Linked DNA regions of Rhizobium sp. SSA_523. The protein of the gene in region 2 interacts with the protein of the main gene of each other region in a pairwise test. Links are inferred from orthologs where the notes say so. Each region holds a gene or a part of one and is shown on either strand. Other genes may lie near its edges.

Evidence for each region.
Region 1: the proteins of rlmB (region 2) and QTJ18_RS13280 interact in binary tests that used the Escherichia coli proteins (3 or more experiments, as listed by UniProt). The link is inferred for Rhizobium sp. SSA_523 from one-to-one orthologs.

What each region holds. Positions count from the first base shown.
Region 1 is NZ_CP129382.1:1,004,010-1,012,617, forward strand. Bases 5,671-8,608 are described here. They hold QTJ18_RS13280 (NAD(P)H-hydrate dehydratase), read right to left. Parts: upstream 7,949-8,608; coding sequence 6,392-7,948; downstream 5,671-6,391. Other genes in these bases: QTJ18_RS13275 (DUF72 domain-containing protein), read left to right, coding at 5,671-6,367; QTJ18_RS13285 (P-II family nitrogen regulator), read left to right, coding at 8,286-8,608. Also shown: QTJ18_RS13260 (HPP family protein), read left to right, coding at 217-1,392; QTJ18_RS13265 (single-stranded DNA-binding protein), read right to left, coding at 1,753-2,298; excinuclease ABC subunit UvrA, read left to right, coding at 2,593-5,514; more of QTJ18_RS13275, read left to right, coding at 5,561-5,670. UniProt on the Escherichia coli protein: Bifunctional enzyme that catalyzes the epimerization of the S- and R-forms of NAD(P)HX and the dehydration of the S-form of NAD(P)HX at the expense of ADP, which is converted to AMP.
Region 2 is NZ_CP129382.1:588,401-596,881, forward strand. What follows is about bases 3,282-6,092. They hold rlmB (23S rRNA (guanosine(2251)-2'-O)-methyltransferase RlmB), read right to left. Parts: upstream 5,227-6,092; coding sequence 4,336-5,226; downstream 3,282-4,335. Other genes in these bases: QTJ18_RS11090 (HD-GYP domain-containing protein), read left to right, coding at 3,282-3,784; QTJ18_RS11095 (response regulator), read left to right, coding at 3,837-4,232; tuf (elongation factor Tu), read left to right, coding at 5,802-6,092. In the rest of the region: QTJ18_RS11080 (putative pterin-binding protein), read left to right, coding at 1-465; QTJ18_RS11085 (ATP-binding protein), read left to right, coding at 462-2,711; more of QTJ18_RS11090, read left to right, coding at 2,723-3,281; more of tuf, read left to right, coding at 6,093-6,977; QTJ18_RS11120 (hypothetical protein), read left to right, coding at 7,179-7,535; preprotein translocase subunit SecE, read left to right, coding at 7,924-8,124; transcription termination/antitermination protein NusG, read left to right, coding at 8,142-8,481. UniProt on the Escherichia coli protein: Specifically methylates the ribose of guanosine 2251 in 23S rRNA.

The DNA.
Region 1 (8,608 bases), 420 kb from region 2 along the record:
ACGCCTTCACAGGGAGAATCCGCCACGGCCCGCGGGGATATGCTGCAAATGGCCCGTTCCTGCGTCGCCACCCCTCAATGCGTTTCGGACAGACCGGCGGCCCTGATCAAACTGAACGGGTTTCTCTGATATCACCCTCCAGATCCTGCCACGCTCAACGCCTTGAGCGAATTTTGTCCCTCGAGACCAGACATCATCCGGAAGAAGCTTTTGCGCATGTTCTTTGATTTTCGTCGCCTCCTGCCGGCCAGCCAGGCCTTCAGCCTGCGGGAGCGCATCCGCGCCCCTCTCGGCGCCCTGCTCGGCATTGCCGTGACCGCCGCATTTGGAGCGCTGGCGGTTCAGCAGGGACAGATCTCTCCGGCGATCATCGCCCCCATGGGCGCCTCCGCCGTCCTGCTGTTTGCCGCGCCCGCCAGCCCGCTGGCGCAGCCATGGTCGGTTCTTGGCGGCAATGGCATTGCGGCAGCCGTCGGCGTGGCCGTGACCTGGCTGGTGCCGGACCAGAGCCTTGCGGCGGCGCTGGCGGTGTCGCTGGCTATCGCCGCGATGATCGCCTGCCGCTGCCTGCATCCGCCCGGTGGCGCCGTGGCCCTGACCGCGGTCGTCGGCGGACCCGCCGTGCATGATCTCGGCCTCTCTTTCGTGCTGTGGCCGGTGCTTGGCAATTCGCTGCTGCTGCTTGTCTCCGCCATGCTTTACCACCGCCTGACACGCGGCAGTTACCCGCACCGGCAGCAGCCGGCCGTCAATCGCCACGCAACCTCCGATCCGGCGCCGCTGGCGCGCATCGGCTTCGAACCTGCCGATCTCGATGAGGTCCTGAAGGATTTCGATCAATATCTGGATATCGACCGCGACGATCTGGAGACTATCCTGCGACGCACCGAATTGCGCTCCTATCGCCGGCGTGCCCTTCACGTGACCTGTGAGAGCATCATGTCGCGCGATGTTGTGGCGGTCGGGCCGGATACCAGCCTGCGCGAGGCGCATGAGCTGATGCGGCGCCACCACTTCCGGGCTCTGCCGGTTACCAATGAGAAGGCCGAAGTCGTCGGCATCGTCACGCAGTCGGATTTCCTTCACAAGCCCCGCTGGGTGGCCGGCCAGCCGCGTATCGACATTGCGCAGCGCCTGCGGCTGATCCTGTCCGGGGCCACGGCGCCCAATGATACCGTCAAGGACATCATGACCGCGCCTGTCCGCACCCTTCGGCCGGAGACACCGCTGGCCGATGCCGTCATCCTGTTTGCGGAAGGCGGCTTGCACGACCTTCCCGTGGTGCGGGAGAGCGGCAAGCTTGCAGGCATCCTGTCGCAATCGGACGCGCTGGTGGCCATGCTCCAGGACAGAAGCGCCGGCGCGGCACCGATCCCCTCACCTGCCGCCTGAGAGGCGTCACCTGCGACAGGTCACATGGAGCATTTCACCTGGAGCATGCTGCCTGAGATGGCTTGCCTGAGAAGGTTTGCCTGAGAAAGTTTGCCCGAGAGAGTTTACCCGAGAGAGTTTACCCGAGAGAGTTTACCCGAGACAGGCCCCCCCCTGAAACAGGCCGGCTGCAACAGGCCGGTTGAGAGGCCGGACCCTGGTCCGCCCGACTCATCAAGAACCGACACCTAGAGGCCGGCTCCGATCAACCCGGTCTTGATGCATGCGGCTTCGCCGGACTTCACCCTGATGGACGCGGCCCTGATGAACCCGGGCCTGGTCGGACCTGGCCCGAATGGACCGGCTTTGCCGGGGGCGCGATCAGAACGGGATATCGTCATCCAGGTCGCGCGCAAAACCGCCGGAAGCGGCGGGCTGGCTACCGCGGCCGGAACCCTGCTGCGGCCTATCGTAATCCTCGTAGCCGCCGCCGAATTCGCCGCCACCGCTGCTGCCGCCGCGTCCACCGCCATAGCCGGCGCCACCGCCGCCCATGCCCTGGCCCTCACCGCCACCGCGGCCATCCAACATGGTCAGCGTGGAGTTGAAGCCTTGCAGCACGATTTCCGTCGAATAGCGGTCATTGCCGTTCTGGTCCTGCCATTTGCGGGTCTGCAGCGCACCTTCGATATAGAGCTTGGCGCCCTTCTTCACATATTGCTCGACCACCTTGCAGAGGCCTTCGTTGAAGACGACGACATTGTGCCACTCCGTCTTCTCACGCCGTTCGCCGCTATTGCGGTCGCGCCAGCTTTCCGAGGTCGCGATGCGGAGATTGGCGATCGGGCGACCGTCCTGGGTGCGGCGGATTTCGGGATCCGCGCCCACATTGCCGATCAGGATCACCTTATTTACGCTTCCAGCCATGTCGTCACCTCGTCTTTTGCCCTGCGCATGGCCGCTGCCGCGCGCCGTCATTGGCATTGTCACTCATCGGCACTGTATCCCATCCCCCTTCCCGGCAGGAAAGGTTGGAGCGGTAATCCACAGCCAAATTTGTTCTTTCTTTGTTCTATAAACTCGTTATGATCCTGTCAATCCGGCGCGGCGGGGCGGAAGGATGGAACGGAACGGGCACTTGTTCCTTTCCCTCATCTGCGGCTCGACAGCGGCCATGCATTCACTACATAAGGGGCTTGTCCTCCCAAAGAGCCTTTCACGATGAGCGAACTGAAGACGATTTCCATTCGCGGCGCCCGCGAGCATAACCTCAAGGGCATCGACCTCGATCTGCCCCGCAATAGCCTGATCGTGATGACCGGCCTGTCCGGATCGGGAAAATCCTCGCTGGCCTTCGATACGATCTATGCCGAGGGCCAGAGACGCTATGTCGAGAGCCTCTCGGCCTATGCGCGTCAGTTCCTGGAAATGATGCAGAAGCCGGATGTCGACCAGATCGACGGCCTGTCGCCGGCAATCTCGATCGAGCAGAAGACGACCTCGAAAAATCCGCGGTCGACGGTCGGCACGGTGACGGAAATCTACGATTACATGCGCCTTCTCTTCGCGCGGGTCGGCATTCCCTATTCGCCCGCCACCGGCCTGCCGATCGAGAGCCAGACGGTCAGCCAGATGGTGGATCGCGTCCTGGCTTTCGAGGAGGGTACGAGGCTATATATCCTTGCGCCGATGGTGCGCGGCCGCAAGGGCGAGTACAAGAAGGAGCTCGCCGAGCTCATGAAGAAGGGCTTCCAGCGCGTCAAGGTGGATGGCCAGTTCTACGAGATCGCCGAGGCTCCGGCGCTCGACAAGAAATACAAGCACGATATCGATGTAGTGGTGGACCGCATCGTCGTGCGCGGCGATATCGGACCGCGCCTGGCCGACAGCCTGGAGACCTGCCTGAAGCTCGCCGATGGCCTGGCTGTCGCGGAATACGCCGACAAGCCGCTGCCGCCGGAGGAAACCGCGGCCGGCGGTTCGGCCAATAAATCGCTGAACGAGACGCATGAGCGGGTGCTGTTTTCCGAAAAATTCGCCTGCCCGGTCTCAGGCTTCACCATTCCCGAGATCGAGCCAAGGCTGTTTTCCTTCAACAATCCCTTCGGTGCCTGCCCGACCTGCGACGGGCTTGGCTCGCAGCAGAAGGTCGACGAGAACCTGATCGTCCCCGAGCCGGAGCGCACCTTGAAGGATGGCGCAATTGCGCCCTGGGCCAAATCCACATCGCCCTACTACAATCAGACGCTTGAGGGTCTCGGCAAAGTCTATGGCTTCAAGCTGACGGATCGCTGGTCCAAGCTCAGTGAAAGCGCGCGAAGCGCGATCCTGCGCGGGACCGAGGACAAGATCGAGTTTTCCTATGCCGACGGCGCCCGATCCTACAAGACGACCAAGACCTTCGAGGGCATCGTGCCCAATCTCGAGCGGCGCTGGAAGGAGACCGACAGCGCCTGGGCGCGCGAGGAGATCGAGCGCTACATGTCCGCGGCGCCCTGCCCCGCCTGCAAGGGCTATCGCCTGAAGCCGGAGGCGCTGGCCGTCAAGATCGGCAAGAAACATATCGGCGAAGTCACCGAAATGTCGATCAGGGTCGCCCGCGACTGGTTCGAGGCGCTGCCGGATACGCTGACGGCCAAGCAGAACGAGATCGCGGTTCGCATCCTGAAGGAAATTCGCGACCGGCTGCGCTTCCTCAACGATGTCGGCCTCGATTATCTCAGCCTGTCGCGCAGTTCGGGAACGCTCTCGGGTGGCGAAAGCCAACGCATCCGGCTCGCCTCGCAGATCGGCTCCGGCCTCACCGGCGTGCTCTACGTGCTGGACGAGCCGTCGATCGGTCTGCACCAGCGCGACAATGCGCGGCTGCTCGACACGCTGAAGCATCTGCGCGATATCGGCAATACGGTTCTGGTCGTCGAGCATGACGAGGATGCCATCCTGACCGCCGATTACGTCGTCGATATCGGCCCGGCCGCCGGCGTGCATGGCGGACAGGTGGTGGCCGCCGGCACGCCGCAGGAGATCATGGCCAATCCGAAATCGCTGACGGGGCAGTACCTCTCCGGCGAACGGGGCGTGGCCGTGCCCGCCGATCGGCGCAAGCCCAAGAAGGGCAAGGAGATCAAGGTTGTCGGTGCGCGCGGCAACAATCTGAAATCGGTCACGGCCTCCGTGCCGCTCGGCCTCTTCACCGCCGTGACCGGCGTCTCGGGCGGCGGCAAGTCCACCTTTCTGATCGAAACGCTCTACAAGGCGGCGGCTCGCCGTGTGATGGGCGCCCGGGAAATCCCGGCCGATCACGATCGGATCGACGGGCTGGAATTCATCGACAAGGTCATCGATATCGATCAGTCGCCGATCGGCCGCACGCCCCGCTCCAATCCCGCCACCTATACCGGCGCCTTCACGCCGATCCGGGACTGGTTTGCCGGCCTGCCGGAGGCCAAGGCGCGCGGCTATCAGCCCGGCCGCTTCTCCTTCAATGTGAAGGGCGGCCGCTGCGAAGCCTGCCAGGGCGACGGCGTCATCAAGATCGAGATGCATTTCCTGCCGGATGTCTACGTCACCTGCGATGTCTGCCATGGCAAGCGCTACAATCGCGAGACGCTCGACGTCACCTTCAAGGGCAAATCGATCGCCGATGTGCTCGACATGACGGTGGAGGAAGGCGTCGAATTCTTCTCGGCCGTGCCGGCGGTGCGCGACAAGCTCCAGGCGCTCTTCGATGTCGGCCTCGGCTATATCAAGGTCGGCCAGCAGGCCAATACGCTCTCGGGCGGCGAGGCGCAGCGCGTCAAGCTCGCCAAGGAGCTGTCCAAGCGCTCGACCGGACGCACGCTCTATATCCTCGACGAGCCGACGACCGGTCTGCATTTCCACGACGTTGCCAAGCTTCTGGAAATGCTTCACGAACTGGTCAACCAGGGTAATTCGGTGGTGGTCATCGAGCACAATCTCGAAGTCATCAAGACGGCCGACTGGATCATCGACATCGGCCCCGAAGGCGGAACCGGCGGCGGTCAGGTGGTGGCGGTCGGCACTCCGGAGGATGTGGTCAAGGAGAAGCGCTCCTATACCGGCCAATTCCTCAAGGAGCTTCTGGAACGGCGCCCCATCAAGAAGATCCAGGCGGCGGAGTGATATCCGGCTTCGACGGCCCCGCCCGCGGCAATCAAGGGAAATGATCATGACGGCATCGGGCATCATCCGCACGGGAATTGGCGGCTGGACCTTCGATCCCTGGGAGGGCAGCTTCTACCCTGACAGGCTGGCGAAGAAGCGGCAGCTGGAATTTGCATCGCGCGAACTGGCGGCGATTGAGGTGAACGGCACCTATTATTCCAGCCAGAAGCCCGCCACCTTCGCCAAATGGGCCTCGGAAGTGCCGGAAGGCTTCGTCTTCTCGCTGAAGGCAAGCCGCTATTGCACCAACCGCAAGGTGCTGGCGGAGGCCGGCCCCTCGATCGAGAAATTTCTCAACCAGGGCATCGCCGAGCTCGGCCCGCATCTCGGCCCAATCCTGTGGCAATTCATGGCCACCAAGACCTTCCAGCCGGACGATTTCGAGGCCTTTCTCTCCCTTTTGCCAAAGACACTCGACGGCCTGCCGCTCCGCCATGTGGTGGAGCCGCGCCATGCGAGTTTCTGCGACCCGGCTTTCATCGATCTCCTCCGGCGCCATGAGGTGGCGGCCGTCTGCGCCGATCACGGCGAATATCCGATGTTTGCCGATGTGACCGCCGACTTCGTCTATGCCCGGCTGCAAAAGGGTGAGGACGAGATCGCCAGCTGCTATCCGAAGCCGGAGATCGATCACTGGGCCAAGCGGCTGCGCAGCTATGCGACGGGTTCTGTCCCGGAGGATCTTGCAAGGATCGATGCCGATCATCGCCCGAAAAAGCAACCGCGCGATGTCTTTGCCTTCTTCATCTCCGGCGGCAAGGTGAATGCGCCGAACGGCGCACGCCTTTTGCAGCAGCGCCTCGCCGACTAGTCGCGGAATCGACCGGGCGGCGCGTCAGAAAGGTCTTGCAACAACCGTGCCGGCCGTCGGTCGCGGCAAATCGCCCCTCTCCCCTGCCTGGATCGCCGCCAGCTTTGCCCGGGCCGCGGCGATATGAGGAACCAGCGTTTCGGCGGTGAGGCTGGGGCCCGCTGCCTGCCCCGCCTCGCCATGCAGCCAGACGGCGGCCGCGGCCGCTTCGAAACTCGGCATGCCCTGAGCCAGAAGCGCGCCGATCATGCCGGCCAGGACATCGCCGGAACCGGCCGTTGCCAGAAAGGGCGGTGCATTCTCGTTGATCAGCACACGCCCGTCAGGCGCAGCAATCACCGTGTCGGCGCCTTTGTAGACGATGATGGCGCCGGCGCGTGCGGCAGCGGATCTTGCCTTCTCCACCTTTCCTGTGTCGGCGGCATCGGCAATATCGGGAAAGAGGCGCGAGAACTCGCCTTCATGGGGCGTCAGCACAAGCTTCGGCGAATCCGTGTCGGCAAAGGCGGCATAAAGCCTTTGCGGGCAGGTGGCGAAAGCGGTAATCGCATCCGCATCCACCACAACAGGCTTGCCGCTAGCCGCTTCGGTAAGACGCCGCGCCTTTTCACCGATCCCGAAACCGGGGCCGATGACGAAGGCGTGGATCGTGGCGTCACTCAGCCAGTCGGATAAAGCCTTCTCGTCATCGATCTGGCGCAGCATGATGGCCGTCAGCGCCGGCGCCAGAACCGCCAGACTGTCCTGCGGCGCGGCAATGGTGACAAGGCCCGCCCCGGCATCCAGTCCGGCCGCTGCCGACAGGCGGGCCGCGCCGGTATGCGAGGCGGGGCCGCTGAACACGACCAGATGTCCCCGCCGGTATTTGTGTGCAGCGCCCGTCAGCTCCGGCACCAGCGGCAGCCAGATCCCGGGCTCGTTGAGCCGGAGCGCTCCGGCATGGCTGTGCAGGAAGCGGTCCGGAATGCCGATATCGGCCACATCCACGACACCCGAGAGCGCCCGGCCCGGCATCAGAACATGGCCGGGCTTGCGCGTCATGAAAGTCACGCTGCGGGCTGCGGCAAAGGCCTTGCCGCGCACCTGGCCGGTCAGCCCGCACACTCCTGACGGCAGGTCCACCGACAGGACGGGCAGTCCTGCCGCCTCCACCCTCTCGATCGCCGCCGCCACGGCCGGCGGCACATCGCGCGAAAGGCCCGCGCCGAACAGGGCGTCGATCACCAGATCGCCGGGCCGAGGCTGATAATCGTCCAACGGCAGGCAGGGACAGGGACAGGCCAGGCGGGCAAGTTCGGCATCGCCGCTCCAGCCGCCGGATGCCGAAAGTGCGTGCACGGCGGTGACGGCGCCGGACTGCGCTAATGCGCGCGCTGCAACAAAGCCATCGCCGCCATTCTTGCCCGGCCCGCACAGGAGGATATAGCGGCTGGCGCCAGGACAATGGCGAAGCGCGGCGGCGGCCACCGCAAAGCCCGCCTGTTCCATCAGGCCGAAGGAGGACAGGCCGGATGCCGCTGCCGCCGCATCGACCGACGCCATTTCCGAAGGGGTGAGCAGAATTTTTGCATGTGCCGACATGGGCGTATTGAAACCATGCCGTGGTCAAAAGACAAGCGGATAAACAGGGGATAGAGAGTTTACATTTTAGGCATTCGCCCAAATAATGGCCTGTTTCCATTGGAAAAACGGAATTCGCGAAAACAAGGATGGGACAGCAGGGGCAGGCTCTTGCCAGCCGCGCGGCAAAACCATAGCCTGCTTTTCGAACGCATTTGGTATCAGAAGGATTGCGGTGGTTCGGGCGCTTTGCCCCTCTCCTGCGCCTGGCCGGGACGACTGGCACAATACCTGCATAACGACGGGCGGGTGGGACTTCAGGCCCGCTCCCAAGGGAGAAGCGGAGAGACATTTTCTCATGAAAAAGATCGAAGCGATCATTAAGCCTTTCAAACTGGATGAAGTTAAGGAAGCGCTTCAAGAGGTCGGACTGCAGGGTATCACGGTCACCGAGGCCAAAGGCTTCGGGCGCCAGAAGGGACATACGGAGCTCTATCGGGGCGCCGAATATGTCGTGGACTTCCTGCCGAAGGTGAAGGTTGAGGTCGTGCTGGCCGACGAGAATGTCGACGCCGTGATCGATGCCATCCGCAATGCAGCCCAGACGGGGCGCATCGGCGACGGCAAGATCTTCGTGTCCAATATCGAGGAAGTCGTTCGCATCCGCACCGGCGAGACCGG
Region 2 (8,481 bases):
TGCCTGTCGGCGTTTCCGGTTCTGGCGCTCGATGCGCCGAAGGGTCCGGTCATCCTGACACTGCGGGGCGATCTTTCCACCCCCAATGTCGGCCAGACGGCGCAGTTCGACCTGGCCATGCTGGAGGCGCTGTCGGGTCGCAGCGCCCGCATGGAAACGCCCTGGACGGCGGGTGAGGTGGTGTTTTCCGGACCGCTCCTGCGCGCCGTTCTGGATGCTGCCGGCGCCAAGGGCCAGACGATGCGCGTGCGGGCGCTCAACGATTATTTCGCCGAAATCCCGCTCAGTGATGCGACGGGTATGGAAACCATCCTTGCCACGCGCCTGAACGGCGAGCCGATGTCCGTCAGGCAGAAGGGACCGCTTTTCCTCATCTATCCCTTCGACCTCGACCCCACCCTCTATAATGAGAAGTACTTTTCGCGCTCGGTCTGGCAGATCAAGGACATCGAGGTCAAGCCGTGACGTCACCCACTGTCTTCAGCGGCGAAGAGATGCGCAAGGCCGGCCGCACGACGATCATCCTGCAGGCTTTCGCGGTCATCCTCCTGGCGATCCTCGTCTCCGTCTATATCGACATCGCCAGCCGGCAGAGCAATCTGCGCGATGCGGTGCGGGAGGATGCCGTCTGGTCGGTCTATCAGTTCAACCGCGAGACCCACGAGCTGGAGCATCATGCGGAACTGATGCTCTCGCTGCCGCACTTCGACAAGGCCTGGCTCTCGGCGCTGTCTTTGCGTTACGACGTCGTCTATTCGCGCATGAAGACCCTGCGACAGACGAAATTCGACGAGCATTTCCTCAGCGATACCGCCGTCATCGCCCAGCTTGAGAAGATCGAGAGCCTGATCGGCAATAGCGAGGGCATTTTCGATGCGATCAATGCCGGCCAGGCGCTGTCGCATGCCAGCCTGCGGACGCTGCAATACGAACTGGATATTCTGGCGCGCGAGACCGCCGATCTTCTCGTCTACACCAATACGAAAATCAGCGTCGAGCGGGCGGAGGGGCGGATCGAGCTTGAATCCCTGCAGCGCAAATCCATGGCACTGATCGGTCTGCTGGTCCTGTCCGTGGTCTTCCTGATCTTCACCCTGCAGCGCCAGTTGAAGAGCGTGCAGGCGGCGGGAATCGGGCTCGAGGCGATGGCGGAGCAGATGACGGCATCCTGTCAGGCCGCCGAAGCGGGCAACCGGGCGAAGTCGCAGTTCATGGCCACCATGGGCCACGAGATCCGCACGCCGCTCAACGCGATTCTCGGCACGGTCGAGCTTCTCGAGCTGACGCGCCTGTCGCCCGAAGCCGCCCTGCGCATCCGCACCATCCGCCGTTCGGGCGAGGCACTCCTCGATATCATCAACGAGATCCTGGATTATGCCAAGATCGAACATGGCAAGCTGGAGCTTGAACAGCGTCCGGTGGATCTGCTGATGCTTGCTGAAACGAGCGTCGAAATGATGCGGGGCAGGGCCACGGAGGCAGGCACAGGCATCCTCGTGGATCTGCCGTCCGAATGGCGGGCGCGCCATATCCTGTCGGATCCGACGCGCCTGCGCCAGGTGATCCTCAACCTGATGAGCAATGCCGTGAAGTTCACCAGCCAGGGCACGGTCACCCTGCGTCTGCGCCAGTTCCGCGGCCCGACCGCGCTCTGGCTGCGGGTCGAGGTGGAGGATACCGGCATCGGCATCGACGAAGAGGGCAAGGCGAAGCTCTTCCGGCCCTTCTCGCAGGTCGATGCCAGCATCAATCGCAAATATGGCGGCACGGGCCTCGGCCTGACCATCTGCAAGGAGATCATCGATCGCTTCGGCGGGCGCGTCGGGGTGGACAGCCGGCTCGGCAAGGGCAGCACCTTCTGGTTCGAGCTGCCGGTGGAGGCCACGGCGCCGCCGGTGCTGGCCCCGGCCCAGCCGCAGGCGGGAGAACTCGCTTCCCTTCGCGCCATGACGATCCTGGTGGCGGAGGACAACAAGGTCAATCAGCAGGTGATCCTCGGCTATCTTCAGCACCTCGGCCAGAAGGTGGTCCTGGCGGAACATGGCGAGATCGCGCTGCGGGAGGCATGCGCTCACCGCTTCGACCTCATCCTGATGGATATGCAGATGCCGGTCATGGACGGAATTGAATCGACCAGGCGGATCCGCGCCTCGGGCGGGCTTTCGGCCGATACGCCGATCATCGCTTTGACCGCCAATGCGTCGGAAGAGGACCGGCAATTGTGTCTCGATGTCGGCATGGCCGGCTTCCAGGCCAAGCCTTTGTCGATCGCCACCCTGCATCGCCTGCTTCTGGAAACCCAAAGGCAGATCCCGCAGAGCCAAATGGGCGCGCAAGCGCAAGCGGATCGCCCCGCAGCGCTGCCGCCGTCCGACACGTCCGAGCAATCGCCGGCCGGCTTGACGCCAACTCTGGAGGCCCGCCGGCAGGAAATCGCATCCATTCTGGGCGAGGAGGCCTTCGACGAGCTGATGCAGTCCTTCTTCGACGACGCCGTCGAGCTCCTGACGAAGCTGCGGCAGTCCTTGAACGAAGGTCGAAGCGACCATATCGACCATCTGCTGCATAATCTTAAAGGAGTGGCAGATAATGTAGGCTTATCTGATGTCGCAGAGGCAAGCCAGGCTCTGCGGCAGACCGAACCGACCTCGGAAGATCTTGATCGCATCGCAGATCGATTGAATGCCGTGAAGCAAATGCTGGCCGCGTGAAGGGGAACGCCATGAAAATACTTGTCGTGGATGACAACAAAACCAATCTGACGCTGCTCAAGAAGCTCGCAGGAACCGTCGAAGGCTGTTCGGCTGTCGGCTTCATCAGCCCGGAAGACGCCTTGCATGCAATGCCGGAACTCGACTTCGACATCGGCGTCATCGATTTCCAGATGCCTGTCTATAACGGTGTCGATCTCCTCCTGGAAATCCGTCGCTTCGAGAAATATCGTGACAAGCCTTTCGTGGTCGTCACCGCCGACGGCGATACCCAGACGCGCATGTCGGCGCTCAATGCCGGGGCGATCGACTTCCTGACCAAGCCCGTCAATCCGCTGGAATTTCGTGCCCGCATCCGCAATCTCGCCGCCTTGACGGATGCGCGGAACCAGCTGGCGGACCGGGCGGATTGGCTGCGGCGCGAAGTTGACAAGGTGGTGCAGGAATTGCGTGAGCGGGAGCAGGAGATCATCTATCGGCTGACGCTGGCGGCGAGCTACAAGGATCCCGAAACCGCCCTGCATACGATGCGGGTGGGCGCCTATTCGGAACTCATCGCAAAGGCCTACGGTCTTTCAGCGGAAGCCTGCGCCGATCTCCGTCTGGCGGCGCCCATGCATGATATCGGCAAGGTCGGCATTCCCGATAACGTGCTCCTGAAGCGCGGAATCTATACGGAGAGCGAGCGCTCCCAGATGCAGTGTCACACCTCGATCGGCAGCCAGATCCTCGGTCAGTCGCGATCGAGCCTGCTGCAATTGGCGGCGGAGATTGCCGAAGCCCATCACGAACGCTGGGACGGGCAGGGCTATCCCAGGCGCAAGAAGGGCGAGGACATCCCGCTGGCCGGCCGCATCGTTGCCGTTGCCGACAGCTTCGATGCGCTGACCACGGTGCGTCCCTACAAGCCTGCCTGGAGCGTCGACAAAGCTGTCAGCCATATCCGCGAGAAAGCCGGATCCCAGTTCGATCCCAACTGCGTCAAGGCGTTCGAAAAGGCGCTGCCCGAGATCATCGCCATCATGACCAGTCAGGAGCCGCATAATATCTCGCTGGTTGCTGCCGCGGAATAGGAACCATTCCTTGATTGCCGCGTTGAGGCGGACTGGCGAAAATGAGGGGGCCATGGTGTGCAAGGTTCTGGTCGTTGAAGACCAGCTATTGATCGCGCTTCATATTGAGGAGGCGGTCTTGGCTCTCGGCCACGAGGTGGTCGGTATTGCGGCGAATCGGCGTGACGCATTGTCTCAATCGGATGATTGCGACGTGGCCTTTGTCGATGTTCAGTTGCAGGATGGGCCAACCGGTCCCGAGATCGGCCGCAGCCTGGCCGAAAAGGGCATAACCGTGGTGTTCATGACCGCCAATCCCGAAGCGCTTGCCGGCGGCGTCCCGGGAACGCTCGGTGTGATATCGAAGCCGCTCTTCGATCTGGAACTGATCGGCGCCGTGCAATATGCGGCCGAAATCTGCGCGGGGGGCGATCCCTTGCCGCCGGAACGTCTGCGCCGGTTCACCTGACGCACAGCGTCCAGCCGATCAACAGACCAATCTCCCTGACCCGCCCCCGGCTCGCCCCGTAGTTTCCAATCGAAGGTTTCCGCTATCGGCGAGGAGCGGGCGCTCAGCCCGCTCGCGTCAGATGCAGGCGGGTGGCGTAGAGCGCAATGGCGGCGGCATTGGAGACGTTGAGAGATTTGATCGCGCCCGGCATATCGAGCCGCGCCAGCGCCGTCACGGTATCGCGCGTCTTCTGGCGCAGGCCCTTGCCCTCCGAGCCCAGCACGAGCGCAATGCGCTCTCCCGCAAGGCTCGTTTCGAGCGGTGCCGGACCTTCCGAATCAAGACCAATCGTCGCGAAACCCAGTCGATGAAGCTCGCCCAGGGCATCGGACAGATTGGTCACCTGGATATAGGGAATCAATTCCAGTGCGCCGGAGGCCGATTTGGCCAGGACGCCGGATTCGGTCGGGCTGTGGCGCTGTGTGGTGATAACGGCGCCGGCCCCGAAGGCCACGGCCGATCGCATGATCGCGCCGACATTGTGCGGATCGGTGACCTGGTCGAGAACCAGCAACAGAGGGCTGTCCTTGAGGGCCTCCAGACGGCGCACGGGCAGCGGGCGGGTTTCCAGCATGACGCCCTGGTGGATTGCATCGGGGCCGAGCATCCTGTCGATGTCCTGGGGCGAAACAATATCCACAGGGCAGGCGGGCGGCTTTGCCGGATCGAGATCCAGGCGGGCCAGCGCATTTTGCGTGACCGACAGGCGGATGAGCTTTCGCTGCGGATTGTCGAGCGCCGCCCGCACCGTGTGAAGACCGTAGAGATAGACCTGTTCCGGCGCTAGCTGCGGTGGCGTCCAGGCGCCCTTTTCGCGTGCCTTGTCGCGGCGGTTCGAAGGCCCCGGCGTGGGGATTTCGCCGCGCTCGCGCTTGGCATCGCGAACCTGGCGGCGCAGGGTCGCATAGTGGCTGTCACGGGCGGATGGGTCTGTCGGCTCTTTCTTGCTCATGGGGTCTTATAGCCGCGCGTCGGGAGCGGGCATAGCCCCGGGCAGGGAGATGACAGGCGGATGACGCGAATTCTTTTTTCCATAAATTTTCGTCCGACCTCGTGTTGACAGCAGCGAAACTCGCAGTCATATACGCCGCCGTGACTGCAGCGGACGACGCGGGTCGCAAGCTTGGTCTTCGGTCCAGACAGAATACTGGAGGGATGCCCGAGTGGTTAAAGGGGACGGACTGTAAATCCGTTGGCTCAGCCTACGTTGGTTCAAATCCAACTCCCTCCACCATTCTGCTCTTCGACCGACAAGCCCCGCGGGTATAGCTCAATGGTAGAGCAGCAGCCTTCCAAGCTGAATACGCGGGTTCGATTCCCGCTACCCGCTCCACTCTCTCTAAGGCCGGTCTTTCTCAGCCTGGAAGGTCAGCAGGTTGACCTGACGTCCATCCCCTCTTCGAGGCGGTCGGCACCTCCTTGTCCCTGTCGCATTTATGTCTTGCGTATCGCACGCGAAAGCCTTAAACGGCGACACCAAATCCGCAGCCGCGGATCCACCATTCTTTAAGATCACAGGAAGCATCAATGGCAAAGAGCAAGTTTGAGCGTACCAAGCCGCATGTGAACATCGGCACGATCGGCCACGTTGACCATGGCAAGACGTCTCTGACGGCAGCGATCACCAAGTTCTTCGGTGAGTTCAAGGCGTATGACCAGATCGACGCTGCACCGGAAGAGAAGGCCCGCGGCATCACGATCTCGACGGCACACGTCGAATACGAGACGGCGAACCGCCACTACGCCCACGTTGACTGCCCCGGCCACGCCGACTACGTCAAGAACATGATCACCGGTGCAGCGCAGATGGACGGCGCGATCCTGGTATGCTCTGCCGCTGACGGCCCGATGCCGCAGACGCGCGAGCACATCCTGCTCGCCCGCCAGGTTGGCGTTCCGGCTCTGGTCGTGTTCCTGAACAAGGTCGACCAGGTTGACGACGCCGAGCTTCTCGAGCTCGTCGAGCTGGAAGTGCGCGAACTCCTGTCGTCCTACGATTTCCCGGGCGACGATGTTCCGGTTGTCAAGGGCTCGGCTCTCGCCGCTCTCGAAGACAGCAACAAGACCATCGGCGAAGACGCTGTTCGCGAACTGATGGCCCAGGTTGACGCCTACATCCCGACGCCTGAGCGTCCGATCGACCAGCCGTTCCTGATGCCGATCGAAGACGTGTTCTCGATCTCGGGTCGTGGTACGGTTGTGACGGGTCGCGTCGAGCGTGGTATCGTCAAGGTTGGCGAAGAAGTCGAGATCGTCGGCATCCGCGCCACCTCCAAGACGACGGTGACCGGCGTTGAAATGTTCCGCAAGCTGCTCGACCAGGGCCAGGCCGGCGACAACATCGGCGCGCTGATCCGCGGTGTGAACCGTGACGGCGTCGAGCGTGGCCAGATCCTGTGCAAGCCGGGCACTGTCAAGCCGCACAAGAAGTTCAAGGCCGAAGCCTACATCCTGACGAAGGAAGAAGGCGGCCGTCATACGCCGTTCTTCACGAACTACCGTCCGCAGTTCTACTTCCGCACGACGGACGTGACGGGCATCGTGACGCTTCCGGAAGGCACGGAAATGGTTATGCCTGGCGACAACGTGACCGTTGACGTCGAGCTGATCGTTCCGATCGCGATGGAAGAAAAGCTGCGCTTCGCTATCCGCGAAGGTGGCCGTACCGTCGGCGCCGGCATCGTCGCTTCGATCGTCGAGTAAGGCAATCTCGGCAGCTTTGGGCGACGAGCCGAAAGCTGCCGACGCTTGCTTCGATCATCGAATAATTGCCGGCTGGGCGAGGGGGTCTCCTCCTGCTCAACGTCTCAAGATAAAGGCCTCGCCGGATATGGCGGGGCCTTTTCGTTTTCAAAGAAATGCACGAAGGCTGCGCCCTGTCGATGAAGCCGTGAGCGAGGGGACATGTCTGGTTCCGACGGAAACATGAAGCGGATCGGAGCAGGGCGACCCATCGGCGCGAACATTGCCTGGGCGCGATTCGCCGCCGGGCCTCTGATCCTGCTCGCCTGCAGCCTGATGCCGATCGGCGATCCGGCGCCTGCCTTTGCGGCCTGTCCGGAGCGGCCGTCCTGTACCGGTTGCGGATGCAAGGGCGGGCCGGGCTATCGAGGGCCCGATGGCCGCTGTGTCGGTTTCAAGGCGCTGGACAGGATCTGCGGCCGGCCGCCGGAGACCCGCTGCACCTTCGAGAACGCGCCGGGCACGGGCGCCAACCGTGATTGCGCCCTGCAGCCCAGGGAAGCGAAGAAAGCGCGCTAACATCTTCCACAGGCTGACGGAAATTCGCGTCCGCCTGTCGAAATAGACTTGCCAAGCCCGCCAACCCATCTTAAAGGGAGCGCCATGCTTGGAACGCGGCAGACTGTTGTTCCAAGGATCTGAAGGGGTATAGCTCAGTTGGTAGAGCGGCGGTCTCCAAAACCGCAGGTCGGGGGTTCGAGCCCCTCTGCCCCTGCCATTACCATAGCGACGACATGTGATCTTCATGGAGACGTGATAGGGATGGACCGCCATTGGCGGCAAAAATCGCAGAATGCCGATTTTGCTCTTGTGAAAGGCAGTTCCGGCGTTTATGTAGGGTGAAACAGACACGCGGTGCGTGGGGCTGACCTTTTCAGCTTTACGTGCCGTAATCGCGTGGGCAGATATGGCATCCAAGACCAATCCATTTACGTTTCTGCAGCAGGTTCGCGCCGAGACGTCGAAAGTGACCTGGCCGTCGCGTCGTGAGACGATGATCTCCACGGCCATGGTTCTTGTGATGGTGATTTTCGCCGCTCTGTTTTTCTTCGCCGCGGACCAGCTGATCGGCTGGCTCATCGGCCTCGTGCTGAATTTCAGCATCTGACATCTGTGGAGATGAAAATGGCGGCACGTTGGTACATCGTCCACGCGTATTCGAATTTTGAAAAGAAGGTTGCCGAGGATATCGAGAACAAGGCTCGCCAGAAGGGCTTGGAGCATTTGTTCGAGAAGATCCTCGTTCCCACTGAAAAGGTGGTTGAGGTGCGTCGCGGACGCAAGGTGGACAGCGAGCGGAAGTTCTTCCCCGGCTATGTCCTTGTTCGCGCCAATCTGACCGACGAAGCCTATCACCTGATCAAGAACACGCCGAAGGTCACCGGGTTCCTCGGTTCGGACAGCAAGCCGGTACCGATCCCCGACTTCGAGGCCGACCGCATTCTCGGTCAGGTCCAGGAAGGTG